DNA from 2 places in the Actinoallomurus sp. NBC_01490 genome. Region 2 is predicted to be linked to the other one. Evidence: riboswitches for the same ligand, from Rfam matches in the RefSeq annotation. Region 2 holds a riboswitch; the other holds the start of a gene.
What was found. A riboswitch is a leader RNA that binds a small molecule or an ion and turns the genes downstream of it on or off. The one in region 2 is predicted to bind glycine.

Region 1: linked by a shared signal. The riboswitch ahead of gcvT (glycine cleavage system aminomethyltransferase GcvT) and the one ahead of gcvP (aminomethyl-transferring glycine dehydrogenase) in region 2 are both predicted to bind glycine.

The regions. Positions count from the first base shown of each region.
Region 1 covers NZ_CP109433.1:2,114,554-2,118,958, forward strand. Annotated here, with positions in the region: gene glyA (serine hydroxymethyltransferase) at 1-412, opposite strand, end outside; gene gcvH (glycine cleavage system protein GcvH) at 414-797, opposite strand; gene gcvT (glycine cleavage system aminomethyltransferase GcvT) at 794-1,897, opposite strand; glycine riboswitch at 1,976-2,052, opposite strand; glycine riboswitch at 2,057-2,154, opposite strand; gene OG417_RS10485 (PadR family transcriptional regulator) at 2,279-2,803, shown strand; gene OG417_RS10490 (ABC transporter ATP-binding protein) at 2,800-3,477, shown strand; gene OG417_RS10495 (FtsX-like permease family protein) at 3,474-4,405, shown strand, end outside.
Region 2 covers NZ_CP109433.1:6,451,478-6,455,882, reverse strand. Annotated here, with positions in the region: gene OG417_RS30220 (ATP-binding cassette domain-containing protein) at 1-710, shown strand, start outside; gene OG417_RS30215 (ABC transporter permease) at 710-1,543, shown strand; glycine riboswitch at 1,613-1,710, shown strand; glycine riboswitch at 1,711-1,825, shown strand; gene gcvP (aminomethyl-transferring glycine dehydrogenase) at 1,880-4,405, shown strand, end outside.

The DNA.
Region 1 (4,405 bases), 4.3 Mb from region 2:
TGCCGGAGTAGTTGATCTTCATGCCGTGGGTCAGGTGCCCGCCGTGGGCGAGGTCCAGGCCCAGGATGGTGTCGCCCGGCTGGAGCAGCGCGAAGTACACCGCGATGTTGGCCTGCGCGCCCGAGTGGGGCTGGACGTTCGCGTGGTCGGCGCCGAACAGGGCCTTGGCGCGGTCGATCGCGAGCTGCTCGGTGACGTCGACGTACTCACAGCCGCCGTAGTAGCGGCGACCCGGGTAGCCCTCGGCGTACTTGTTCGTCATCACCGAGCCCTGGGCCTCGAGCACGCCCACCGGGGCGAAGTTCTCCGAGGCGATCATCTCCAGGGTCGACTGCTGGCGGCGCAGCTCTTCGGCGATGGCCGACGCGACCTCCGGGTCGATCTCGGAGAGAGGGGCGTTGGACAGGCTCATCTCACGCCTCCTCGATCAGCTTGGAGTAGGCCGGGGCGTCCAGCAGGTCGGGGCTGTCGCCGTCAGTGCGGATCTTCAGCAGCCAGCCCTCCCCGTACGGGTCGGCGTTGATCACGGCCGGGTCCTCCTCGACCGCACCGTTCACCGCCACGACCTCCCCCGTCACCGGCGCGTAGATGTCACTCACCGACTTGGTCGACTCCGCCTCGCCACAGGGCTCTCCGGCCTCCACCGTGGCGCCCTCCTGCGGCAACGAGACGTACACGATGTCACCGAGGGCGTCGGCGGCATAGGCGGTGATCCCCACAGTGACAACACCGTCGGACGGCTCGGTAATCCACTCGTGCTCTTCGGTGTAGGAAAGGGTCTCGGGAACGCTGCTCACGGGGTCCTCCTATAGAAAGGCAGGGCGACCTTGTCGACCGGCTCATGTTTGCCGCGGATGTCCACCGCGAGATCGGTGTCTTCGGCGTGGTCCGCGTCGATATAGCCCATGGCGATGGGCTTGCCCAGTGTCGGGGATGGCGCGCCGCTGGTCACGACTCCGCACGGCGTGCCGTCCGATCCCACGATGTCGTACCCGTGCCGGGGCACCCGCCGTCCCCTGGCGACGAGCCCGACAAGGGTCCGCTTCGGCGTCTCGTCGGCGATCGCGGCCAGCGCGGCACGCCCGACGAAGTCGCCCTTCTCGAACTTGACGGTACGGCCCAGGCCCGCGTCGAACGGCGTGGTCTCGGCGGTCAGCTCGTTGCCGTAGAGCGGCATCCCGGCCTCCAGGCGCAGCGTGTCGCGCGCGGACAGCCCGCAGGGCCGCAGGTCGTCGCCGCCGGCCTCGGTCAGAGAGTTCCAGACCGCCACGGCGTCGCCGGCGGAGACGAACAGCTCGAAGCCGTCCTCGCCCGTGTAGCCGGTGCGGGCGATCAGGGCGTCGACGCCGGACACCGCGCCGGGCAGGATCGCGTAGTACTTCAGGTCGCCGAGCGCGGCGTCGGTGAGCTTGCCGAGGATCTCCTGGGCCTTCGGCCCCTGGACCGCGACGAGCGCGTACGCGTCGGACCGGTCGTCGACGGCCGCCTCGTCGAACTTCTCGGACCGCGCGGTCAGCTCGGCGAGCACGGTGGCGGCGTTCGCGGCGTTGGCCACGACCAGATAGGTCTCGGCGGCCAGGCGGTAGACGATCAGATCGTCCAGCACGCCGCCCTCGGCGTCGCAGATCATCGTGTAGCGCGCCCGGCCCACGGCGAGCGCCGACAGGTGCCCGATGAGGGAGTGGTCGAGCGCCGCCCCGGCCTGCGGGCCGGTCACGAAGATCTCTCCCATGTGGGACAGGTCGAACAGCCCGGCGCTGGTGCGGACCGCCTGGTGCTCGGCGGTCTCGCTGCCGTAGCGCAGCGGCATGAGATAGCCGGCGAACTCGGTGACGGTGGCGCCGAGGCCCTCGTGGACCTCGTGGAGTGGTGTCTTCTTGGTGTCCGGAACGGACATCGCGGCAGGCTCCTTATCGCGCGGGCGATCCGGGGGTCATATCGTCCCACTGGTTCGCTTGCGGTCTCGGCGCCTCCCCCTCTGTCATCGGCGCCTGAGAGCTTCGCCCGGGGGGCTTGCACCTTCGGCGGGAGCGTCGCTCCGCTTTCCAGAGGTCGCCTGCTCCGCGCGGTCTTCGTCGCCTGAGAGGTTCCGGGGAGGAGTTGCTCCTTCGGCGGCCCGGACTGGCGGCCCGGGCGCTCTCCCGCGCGGGATCAACGGCTGCCGCCAGGCTAGCAGCGCCCGTCGCGCGACGACAGCCCACGCTTCGTCTCACCTGGCCGGGCGTCTGTACATCGAGTGTATAGACGGCGAGTATACGCGCGGCGTACTTTCCTTCTCATGAGCGTCCCCTTCGCCCTGCTCGGCCTGCTCGAACGCGAGCCGAGCCACGGATATGACCTGAAACGCGACTACGACGCGCTGTTCGGCCGGGGCAAACCGCTGCCGTTCGGCCAGGTCTACGCCACCCTCGCCCGGCTCGCCCGCGCCGGGAAGGTGGTCGTGGGCGAGACCGAGGCCGGCGCGGGCCCCGACCGCAAGCGGTACGTCATCACCGAGACGGGGGCGACCGAGTTCGAGTCCTGGCTCGGCGAGCCGGTCGAGGCCGAGCCGCACCTGCAGACCGTGCTGTTCACCAAGGTCGTGCTCGCGCTGCTCCTCGACCGCGACGCCGAGGCGTACCTCGACGCCCAGCGCGCCGCCCACCTGAAGCGCATGCGCGAGCTGACCGACACCAAGCGGAACGGCGACCTGGTCGACGCGCTGCTCGCCGACCACGGCCTGTTCCACCTGGAGTCCGACCTGCGCTGGATCGACCTCACCGCGGCCCGGCTCGACGCCCTGAAACGCGAGGTCCTGCCGTGACACCGCTGATCGAGGCGCGCGAGATCACCCTGTCGTTCGGCAGCACGCCCGCGCTGCGGGGCGCGAGCCTGTCGGCCGAGGCCGGCGAGATCGTCGCCGTCATGGGGCCCAGCGGCTCGGGCAAGTCGACCCTCCTGCACTGCCTGGCCGGGATCCTCACGCCGGAGTCCGGGCAGGTCCGGTTCGACGGCAGCCGGGTCGACACCATGGGCGAGGCCGAGCGCAGCGCCCTGCGCCGCGACCGCTTCGGCTTCGTGTTCCAGTTCGGCCAGCTGGTCCCCGAGCTGACCGCCGAGGAGAACATCGCGCTGCCGCTGCTGCTCGGCGGCCTGCGCCGGGGCGCGGCCGTCCGGCAGGTCCAGCCCTGGTTCGAGCGGCTCGGCCTCGGCGGGCTGGAGCGGCGGCGGTCCGGCGAGCTGTCCGGCGGGCAGGCCCAGCGTGTCGCGCTGGCCCGTGGCCTGGTCGCGAGCCCGCGGGTGCTGTTCGCCGACGAGCCGACCGGCGCGCTCGACTCGCTCACCGGCGAGCAGGTCATGGAGCTGCTCGTGTCCGCCGCCCGCGAGCAGGGCACGACGGTCGTCCTGGTCACGCACGAGCCGCGGGTGGCGGCGTACGCCGACCGCGAGGTCATCGTCCGCGACGGGAGGACCACCGCGGTCGGGGTGGCCCCGTGATCGGCTTCGGCCTCCGCCTCACCGTCGCCGGCGGCCGGGAGGCCGCCGTCCGGCTCGTGGTCACCGCGGCCGCCGTCGCGCTCGGCGTCGGCCTGCTGCTGGCGACCCTGGCGGGCATCAACGCCGTCAACGCGCAGAACGCCCGCTACGCCTGGCTGAACTCCGCGGTCCCCGAGGCCACGGCGGGTGTCACGCCCTCGCCGGACCCGATGTGGGCCACCCTCGGCTACGAGCGCTACGAGGGCAGGACGATCACCCGGGTCGAGGTCGCCGCCACGGGGCCCCGCACGCCCCTGCCGCCCGGCATCCCGCGCCTGCCCGGGCCGGGGGAGTACTACACGTCACCGGCGCTGACCGCGCTGCTGCGCGCGGCGGCGCCCGACCGGCTCGGCGACCGCTACCCCGGCCGCCGGATCGGCACGATCGGCCCGTCCGCGCTCCCGTCCCCGGACTCGCTGTACGTCATCGTGGGTGCGAGCGCCGCCGAGCTCTCGCGCGCCCCCGGCGCGGCGAAGGTGACCGGCATCGCCACCAGGACGCCCAGCAGCTGTTCGAGCTGTAACGCCGGTACGAACGCGAACGGCATCGACCTGATCCTGTCGGTCACGGCGGCGGCGCTGCTCTTCCCGGTGCTGATCTTCATCGGCACGGTCACCCGGCTCGTGGCCACCCGCCGCGAACAGCGCTTCGCCGCGATGCGCCTGGTCGGTGCAACGCCCCGGCAGATCTCCCTGGTCGCGGCCGTCGAGTCGAGCGTGGCGGCGGTCGCCGGAACCGCGGGCGGCTTCGGGCTGTTCTTCCTCTTCCGGACGCGCCTGACCGCGATCCCGATCACGGGTCAGCGGTTCTACGCCGCCGACGTGTCGCTCACCGCGCTCCAGATCGGGCTCGTCGCCGTCGGCGTCCCGCTCGGCGCGATGATCGCGGC
Region 2 (4,405 bases):
TGGACGAGAAGCTGAGCGGGCGCGACAACCTGCGGCTCTTCGGGCGCCTTTACCGCCTGCCGGCCAAGGCCGCCCGGCGGCGCGCGGACGAGCTGCTCGAGCGGTTCGGCCTCGCCGAGGCCGGCGACCGCCTGGTCAAGACCTACTCCGGCGGCATGCGCCGCCGGATCGACCTGATCTCCAGCCTGATCACCGCGCCGCCCGTGCTCTTCCTGGACGAGCCGACGACCGGCCTGGACCCGCGCAGCCGGGGGGAGATCTGGGACACGATCCGCGAGCTGGTCGCCGACGGCGTGACCGTGCTGCTGACCACGCAGTACCTCGACGAGGCCGACCGGCTCGCCGACCGGATCGCGGTGGTCGACAGGGGCCAGGTGATCGCCTCGGGCACGCCCGACGAGCTGAAGGGTGAGATCGGCAGCCGTATCGACGTGGTCGTGTCCGACATGGCCGCGTTCGCGGACGCCATCGCGGTGCTGTCCCGCATCGGCGAGCCGGACACCGATCCGGAGTCCCGCCGGGTGAGCGTCCCCGTCCCCGCCGGCTCCCTCACCCTGCCCGCCGTCGTGCTCGAACTGGACCGCGCCGGCGTCGGGGTCGAGGACGTCACGCTGAGGCGCCCCACTCTCGATGAGGTGTTCCTGCGCCTCACCGGCCGGACCGAGGACCCCGAAGACGCCCGAGAGACCGAAGAGAGGGTGAGCGCCTGATGGCCCTCCACGCCCCCGCCGCGCCCACCGGCCGCCTCGGCCGGCTCCGCTGGACCCTCACCGACGGCCTCACCCTGGTGTGGCGCAATCTGCTCCAGCTGAGGTCCCAGCCCGGGGAGCTCGTCGGCGCTCTGGTCTTCCCGGCCGTGATGGTCGTGCTGTTCGGCTACGTCTTCGGCAGCGCGATCAAGGTCCCCGGCGGCGGTGACTACCGGGAGTACCTCATGCCCGGCCTGTTCGCGATGACCACGATGACCAGCTTCATGGCCACGATGGTCGGGGTGGCCACCGACTCCTCCAAGGGGGTCATGGACCGGTTCCGCTCGATGCCGATGGCCCGGTCGGCGGTGCCGTTCGGCCAGGTCGGCGGCGACATCATCGTCGGCCTCGCCGGCATGGTCATCATGGTCGGCTGCGGGCTGGCCGTCGGCTGGCGGATCCACGAGGGGCTGCCGCGGGCGCTCGCGGCGTTCGGCCTGCTCATCCTCCTGCGGTACGCGCTCTCGTGGGCCGGGGTGCTCTGCGGCCTGCTGGTGAAGAACGAGGAGACCGCCGACCAGATGGTCCCCCTGATCTTCCCGGTCTCGATGCTGTCGAACTCCTTCGTGCCGACCGCGGGCATGCCGGCCTGGCTGCGGGTGATCGCCGACTGGAACCCGGTGAGCGCGATGGTCGCCGCCTGCCGCGGCCTCTTCGGCAACCCGGGCGTCGTCACGGCGCACGCCGCCCTGCCGCTGCGGCATCCGGTCGCGGCGACGCTGATCTGGTGCGGCGTGCTGCTGGCGATCTTCGTCCCGCTGACCGTCCGCCGCTTCCGCACGCTGAACCGCTGACCTTTACGGTCGGTACTCCCCGCTCTTAACGTCGTGGCAATAAGCCTCCGGTAGGGTGGAGATCGCCGTCGAACCCGTGCGGGAGAGACCCCGGCGCAGCCAGCGCGGGGGCGCCGAAGGAGCAAACCTCCCCGGAACCTCTCAGGCAAAAGGACCGCGCGGGCGAGGCACCTCTGGAAAGCGGGACCCGGAGGCCGCACCGCCGGTCGCCGATCCTCACCGAAGGTGCAAGCCGCGCCCGTCGCGGCGAAGCTCTCAGGTTCAGGTGACAGAGGGGGAGACCGGCCACCGGGCGCGCCCGGTGGTGTTCGCGCCCCGACCCGCCTGGAGGCTCCCATGATCGAGGTTCCGTTCGCCGCCCGCCACATCGGACCCTCACCGGCCGAACGCGCCGCGATGGCCGAGGCCGCCGGGTACGCCGGCGTCGGCGCGCTCGTCGACGCGGCCGTGCCCGCCCGGATCCGCACCGGCCGCCCGCTCGACCTGCCGCCCGCGCTCAGCGAGGTGGAGGCGCTGGCGCGGCTGCGCGAGCTGGCGGCGCGTAACCAGGTCCTCACCTCGATGATCGGCCTCGGCTACCACGGCACGATCACCCCGGGCGTGATCCTGCGCAACGTGCTGGAGAACCCCGGCTGGTACACCGCCTACACGCCGTACCAGCCGGAGATCTCCCAGGGCCGGCTCGAGGCGCTGCTGAACTTCCAGACCATGGTGAGCGACCTGACCGGGCTGCCGGTGGCGAACGCCTCGCTGCTGGACGAGGGCACCGCCGCGGCGGAGGCGATGACGCTGGCGCACCGCGTCGCGCCGCGGGGGAGCGGCGACGTCTTCCTCGTCGACGCCGACGTGCTGCCGCAGACCGTCGAGGTGATCCGCACCCGCGCGGTGCCGCTGGGCATCGAGGTCGTCGCCGCCGACACGTCCGAGGGGCTGCCGGAGGGCGACTTCTTCGGCGTGCTGCTGCAGTACCCGGGGGCGAGCGGCGCCGTACGCGACCTGTCCGGCCTCACCGAGGCGGCGCACGGGCGCGGCGCCCAGGTCGTGGTCGCCGCCGACCTGCTCGCCCTGACGCTGCTCCGGCCGCCGGGGGAGTTCGGCGCCGACATCGCGGTGGGCACCACGCAGCGCTTCGGCGTGCCGTACGGCTTCGGCGGCCCGCACGCCGGCTACATGTCGGTGCGCGACGGCATCCAGCGCCAGCTCCCCGGGCGGCTCGTCGGGGTCTCGCTCGACGCCGACGGCGGGCAGGCGTACCGGCTCGCGCTGCAGACGCGAGAGCAGCACATCCGCCGCGAGAAGGCCACCAGCAACATCTGCACCGCCCAGGTGCTGCTCGCCGTGATGGCGAGCATGTACGCGGTCTACCACGGTCCCGAGGGCCTGAAGGGCATCGCCGAGCGGGTGCACGGCCACGCGGCGCGCCTCGCCGCCGGCCTGCGCCGGCAGGGCGTCGAGGTCGTGCACGACCGCTTCTTCGACACGGTGCTGGCCCGGGTCCCCGGCCGGGCCGATGAGGTCGTACGCCGGGCGCTCGACCTCGGGATCAACCTGCGCCGGGTGGACGCCGACCAGGTCGGTGTCGCCTGTGACGAGACGACCACGGGCGATCACGTCACGCGGGTCCTGCGGGCGTTCGGCGGCGCGGAGGACGAGGCCGCCGACGCGGCCGGGGACGGGTTCCCGCCGGCCCTGCGGCGGGAGAGCGAGTTCCTGACCCACCCGGTGTTCCACGCGCACCGGTCGGAGACGGCGATGCTGCGCTACCTGCGCCGCCTGCAGGACAAGGACATCGCGCTGGACCGCTCGATGATCCCGCTCGGCTCCTGCACGATGAAGCTGAACGCCACGACCGAGATGGAGCCGATCACCTGGCCGGAGTTCGCGCAGATCCACCCGTTCGCCCCGCTGGAGCAGGCGCAGGGGTACGTCGAGATGATCGGCGAGCTCGAGTCGTGGCTGGCCGAGATCACCGGGTACGCCAAGGTGTCGGTGCAGCCCAACGCGGGCTCGCAGGGGGAGCTGGCCGGCCTGCTCGCCGTCCACGGCTACCACGCCTCACGCGGTGAGAGCCACCGGAACGTCTGCCTGATCCCGTCCTCGGCGCACGGCACGAACGCCGCCAGCGCGGTGATGGCCGGGATGCGGGTGGTCGTGGTGAAGAGCACCGAGAGCGGTGACATCGACCTCGACGATCTGCACGCCAAGATCGACAAGCACCGCGACGCCCTCGCCGCGATCATGGTGACATACCCCTCGACGCACGGCATCTACGAGGAGACGATCACCGAGGTCTGCGAGAGCGTGCACGAGGCGGGCGGCCAGGTCTACGTCGACGGCGCCAACCTCAACGCCCTCGTCGGGCTGGCACGCCTGGGGGAGTTCGGCGCCGACGTGTCGCACCTGAACCTCCACAAGACCTTCTGCATCCCGCACGGCGGCGGCGGGCCGGGCGTCGGCCCGGTGGGCGTGCGCGAGCACCTCGTGCCCTTCCTGCCGAACCACCCGCTGCGGCCCGAGGCCGGTCCGGAGACCGGCAGCGGCCCGATCTCCGCGGCCCCGTGGGGCTCGGCGGGCATCCTGCCGATCTCGTGGGCCTACATCGCGATGATGGGCGCCGACGGGCTGCGCGAGGCGACCGAGGCGGCGGTGCTGGCCGCCAACTACGTCGCCAAGCGGCTCGACGGCCACTACCCGGTGCTCTTCACCGGCCGGGGCGGCCTCGTCGCCCACGAGTGCATCATCGACATCCGGAAGATCACCAAGGAGACCAAGGTCACCGCCGAGGACGTCGCCAAGCGGCTCATCGACTACGGCATCCACGCCCCCACCCTCGCCTTCCCGGTGGCCGGCACGCTGATGATC